One region of the Embleya sp. NPDC056575 genome, then DNA from elsewhere that is predicted to be linked to it. Evidence: predicted binding sites of a transcription regulator. Region 1 holds the regulator's gene; the other holds the start of a gene.
What was found. The regulator HrcA, encoded in region 1, represses chaperone genes, less so after heat shock. The targets are predictions, from matches to a motif close to TTNGCACTCNGNNNNNCNGAGTGCNAA.
Positions count from the first base shown of each region.

Region 2: the regulator HrcA is predicted to act here: its motif matches at 1,124-1,150, upstream of groL (chaperonin GroEL).

Region 1 is NZ_JBHTVA010000064.1:19,379-21,776, reverse strand. It holds gene dnaJ (molecular chaperone DnaJ) at 1-1,087, opposite strand, end outside; gene hrcA (heat-inducible transcriptional repressor HrcA) at 1,090-2,106, opposite strand; gene ACFRCG_RS36935 (MBL fold metallo-hydrolase) at 2,257-2,398, shown strand, end outside.
Region 2 is NZ_JBHTVA010000032.1:8,496-10,893, forward strand. It holds gene ACFRCG_RS24855 (cold-shock protein) at 200-403, shown strand; gene groL (chaperonin GroEL) at 1,309-2,398, shown strand, end outside.

The DNA of each region.
Region 1 (2,398 bases):
GGCCCGGCGTGAATTGTCCCGACGGGCGTTCCTCGCCGCGCAGCTTGGCCAGGCGGCGGAGCAGTTCCTCCTGCTCGGGGTCGAGCTTGCTCGGCGTCTGCACCTCGACGTGCACGACCAGGTCGCCTCGGCCGCCGCCGCGCAGGTGGGTGATGCCCCGCCCGTGCAGCGGGATCGATTGGCCCGACTGGGTGCCCGGGCGGATGTCGATCTCCTCCGTGCCGTCCAGCGTCTGCAGCGGCACCTTCGTGCCGAGCGACGCCGCCGTCATCGGGATGGTGACCGTGCAGTGCAGGTCGTCGCCGCGCCGCTGGAAGGTGGCGTGCGCGACCTCGACGATCTCCACGTAGAGATCGCCCGCCGGGCCGCCGCCGGGACCGACCTCGCCCTCGCCCGCGAGTTGGATCCGCGTACCGCTGTCCACGCCCGCCGGGATCTTGACGGTGAGCGTGCGCCGCGCGCGGATGCGGCCGTCGCCCGCGCACTCGGGGCACGGGTGCGGGACCACGGTGCCGAAGCCCTGACATTGCGGACACGGCCGCGACGTCATGACCTGGCCCAGGAACGACTTGGTGACCTGGCTGACCTCGCCCCGCCCGCGGCACATGTCGCAGGTCTGCGCCGTGGTGCCCGGGGCCGCGCCCTCGCCGTTGCACGTGTTGCACGTGACGGCGGTGTCCACCTGGATCTCCCGGGTGGTGCCGAACGCGGCCTCTTCGAGGGTGATCTCGATCCGGATCATCGCGTCCTGGCCGCGGCGTGTGCGCGAGCGCGGTCCGCGCTGGCTGGCCTGGCCGAAGAACGCGTCCATGATGTCGCTGAACCCGAAGCCGGCCTGGCCGAAGCCACCACCGCCCCCGCCGCCCCCGGAGGACAGCGGGTCGCCGCCGAGGTCGTACATCTGACGCTTCTGCGGGTCCGAAAGGACCTCGTAGGCGTTGTTGATCTCCTTGAACCGGTCCTGCGTCTTCGGGTCCGGATTGACGTCCGGGTGCAGCTCCCGAGCGAGCCGGCGGAAGGCCTTCTTGATTTCCTCCGGGGTGGCGTCGCGCCGTACCCCGAGGACCTCGTAGTAATCGGTAGCCAACTCTACGACTCCGCGAGGATCTGTCCGACGTACCGTGCCACGGCGCGCACCGCTCCCATCGTTCCGGGGTAGTCCATCCGGGTCGGCCCGAGCACCCCGAGCTTCGCCAGTGTTTCCTGCCCACTGCCGTATCCGACGGCGACCACCGAGGTCGCGGCCAGTCCTTCGTGCATGTTCTCGTGTCCGATCCGCACGACCATGCCCGGGTCGGTCGCCTCGCCCAACAGCCGCAGCAATACGACGTGTTCCTCGAGTGCTTCCAGGACCGGGCGGATCGTGTTCGGGAAGTCCATGCCGAAACGGGTCAGGTTGGCCGTCCCGGCCAGGACGACCTTCTCTTCCTTGTGCTCGACCAGGGTGTCGAGCAGGGTGGCCAGGATGCCCGCCACGATCGGCCGTTCCTCGGCGGTGAACGGCTCGGCGAGATCCTGGACCAGCAACGGCACATCGGCGAACCGCTTGCCGGTGATGCGGCTGTTCAGCCGCGCCCGGACGTCGGCGAGCAGGTTCTCGCCGACCGGGCCCGGCGTGTCCATCACCCGCTGCTCGACCCGGCCCGTGCTGGTGATCAGCACCAGCATGACCCGGGTGGGCGCGAGGGTGAGCAGCTCGACGTGCCGGATCGTCGAGCGGGTCAGCGAGGGGTATTGCACGACGGCGACCTGATGGGTCAGCTGCGCGAGCAGCCGGACCGTACGGCCCACCACGTCGTCCAGGTCGACCGCGCCGGCCAGGAAGGTCTGGATCGCCCGGCGCTCGGCGCCGGACAGCGGCTTGACGCCCGCGAGGCGGTCGACGAACAGCCGGTAGCCCTTGTCGGTGGGCACCCGGCCGGCGCTGGTGTGGGGCTGCGTGATGTAGCCCTCTTCCTCCAGCGCGGCCATGTCGTTGCGAATGGTGGCCGGGGAGACCCCGAGGTTGTGTCGGTCCGCGAGCGCCTTGGAGCCGACCGGCTCCTGGGTCGCCACGTAGTCCTGCACGATGGCACGCAGCACGTCCTGTTTCCGATCGTCGAGCATGGTGCGCACCTCCCTGACCCGTTCTTCCACCCGTTGCCGTGTCGCGTAGGCGGTGGTTCGTCCCACTGGTTGGCACTCCGTCCCGCCGAGTGCCAGTGTACGGGTCACCCGATCCGGACCGTACCCCTGCGTCCGTGCCAAGGTTGACGCATGCTACGCGCCGAACAGCCGAAACACGCCACGTGGGAGCCGATCGGGCCGGGCGTACTGCGTCGTCGTTTGCCCGGCCTCGAACTGAATGTGGCGGTCGTCACGGGGCGGGACGGCGTCCTGCTCGTGGACACCGGTTCGC
Region 2 (2,398 bases), on a different contig from region 1:
AAATACGGCTTTTCCGGAGACTCGCGAAGAATGCGAGTTTTATTCGCTCGGGAATTCTCGTCCGATTGACCTGTTGCTCCGGGCATCCGTCCGGATACATTCAGCCGCGGTCGTAGCAGAGGGCCGGGTCCTTCTGGATACGAACCCGGAGCTGCGGCGTGCAGTATCCGTGAAAGGGCCAGTAACAGGGGAGTTAGGAATGGCTCAGGGCGCCGTCAAGTGGTTCAACGCGGAGAAGGGGTACGGCTTCATCGCGGTCGACGGTGGGGCGGACGTTTTCGTCCACTACAGCGCGATCCAGATGGACGGGTACCGGACGCTCGAGGAGGGGCAGCGAGTCGAGTTCGAGATCTCGCAGGGGCAGAAGGGGCCGCAGGCCGACATGGTCCGCGTCACCGCCTGAACCGGGAGCCATGCGCTCCTCTGCTCCTCTGCTTGAAACGGTCCACACCACGGACTGCACGACACATCGCGGCACACAACGCGCCCGATCCTGTCGGATCCATGACCGGGGCCCGGCCTTCCCGCCAAGCGGGGGCCGGGCCCCGGTCGTTGCCCCCCGGCCCCGACGTGCGGGCGGCGGCGAGGCACGCGGGTGCGGCGGAGCACGGGTCGGGGCCGGACGCGCGAATCCGCTCCGGCGGGAGGCGGCCCACCAGAGCGACGCGGGCACAACCTACGCGGCCGAACCCGCCCCCCGCGCCCGCGCAACCCACAGGCACGGCACCCGAACCCGGCATGGCCACGGACGACCCGGCGGCGCGACCGGCCCCGGGGTGAGCCAGGGCGGGCGCGACGCCCGCACCGGATGCGGGCCCAGAGGCGGCACATCCGAACCCGTCCCGGCCGTGCGGGCGACGCCCAGGGCCCGAACCACGCAACCGCGCAACCACCGCGGGCCCGGCAGCCGGGATTCCCGTTCCGGGCCGGGACGTGCCGGGGCGGGCGGGCCCGGCCGGGGGCCGTGCGGGCGGGCGGGGGCGCACACGTACCCGTGTCGGGCGGCCGAGGCCAGGGCCCGCGACATGTGGATGGGCTGCGCCTCGGGGCCCGGGTGAGGGGTGGGGGTGGGGTGTGTGACACGCGCGGGTGTGGGTCGGGGAGCCCGGACCCGCTCGTTGCGCTTGCACTCGGCATGGTCGAGTGCTAATCATTGGCGTTAGCACTCTGGATGTGAGAGTGACAGAAACGGACCGGGCCGGTGAGGCTCGGCACCCGTGAGGGAGGGATCCTCGCGGTGGTCGGGTCGTCCGTCGCGGGCGCCTGTGCGGTCCGGCACTCACCCCCGTTCTGGGAGGACTTCACCACATGGCCAAGATCATCGCGTTCAACGAGGAAGCGCGCCGCGGCCTCGAGCGCGGGATGAACCAGCTCGCCGACGCCGTCAAGGTCACGCTGGGCCCCAAGGGCCGCAACGTCGTGCTCGAGAAGAAGTGGGGTGCGCCCACCATCACCAACGATGGTGTGAGCATCGCCAAGGAGATCGAGCTCGAGGACCCGTACGAGAAGATCGGTGCCGAGCTGGTCAAGGAGGTCGCCAAGAAGACGGACGACGTCGCCGGTGACGGTACGACGACCGCGACCGTCCTCGCCCAGGCGCTCGTCCGCGAGGGCCTGCGCAACGTGGCCGCCGGCGCGAACCCGATGGCCCTCAAGCGTGGCATCGAGAAGGCCGTCGAGGCCGTCTCCGAGCAGCTGCTCGCGCTCGCGAAGGACGTCGAGACGAAGGAGCAGATCGCCTCCACCGCCTCGATCTCCGCCGCTGACCCCCTGATCGGCGAGATGATCGCCGAGGCCATGGACAAGGTCGGCAAGGAAGGCGTCATCACCGTCGAGGAGAGCAACACCTTCGGTCTCGAGCTCGAGCTCACCGAGGGCATGCGCTTCGACAAGGGCTACATCTCGCCCTACTTCGCGACCGACATGGAGCGCATGGAGGCCGTCCTCGAAGACGCCTATGTGCTCATCGTCAACTCGAAGATCACCTCGGTGAAGGACCTCCTCCCGCTCCTCGAGAAGGTCATGCAGTCGGGCAAGCCGCTCATGATCATCTCCGAGGACGTCGAGGGCGAGGCCCTGGCCACGCTCGTCGTGAACAAGATCCGCGGCACCTTCAAGTCCGTCGCCGTCAAGGCTCCGGGCTTCGGCGACCGTCGCAAGGCCATGCTCGGCGACATCGCCATCCTCACCGGTGGCCAGGTCATCTCCGAGGAGGTCGGCCTCAAGCTCGACACCGCCGGTCTCGAACTCCTCGGCCGCGCCCGCAAGGTCGTCGTCACCAAGGACGAGACCACCATCGTCGACGGCGCCGGTGACTCGGACCAGGTCGCGGGTCGGGTCAACCAGATCCGCGCCGAGATCGAGAACTCCGACTCGGACTACGACCGCGAGAAGCTTC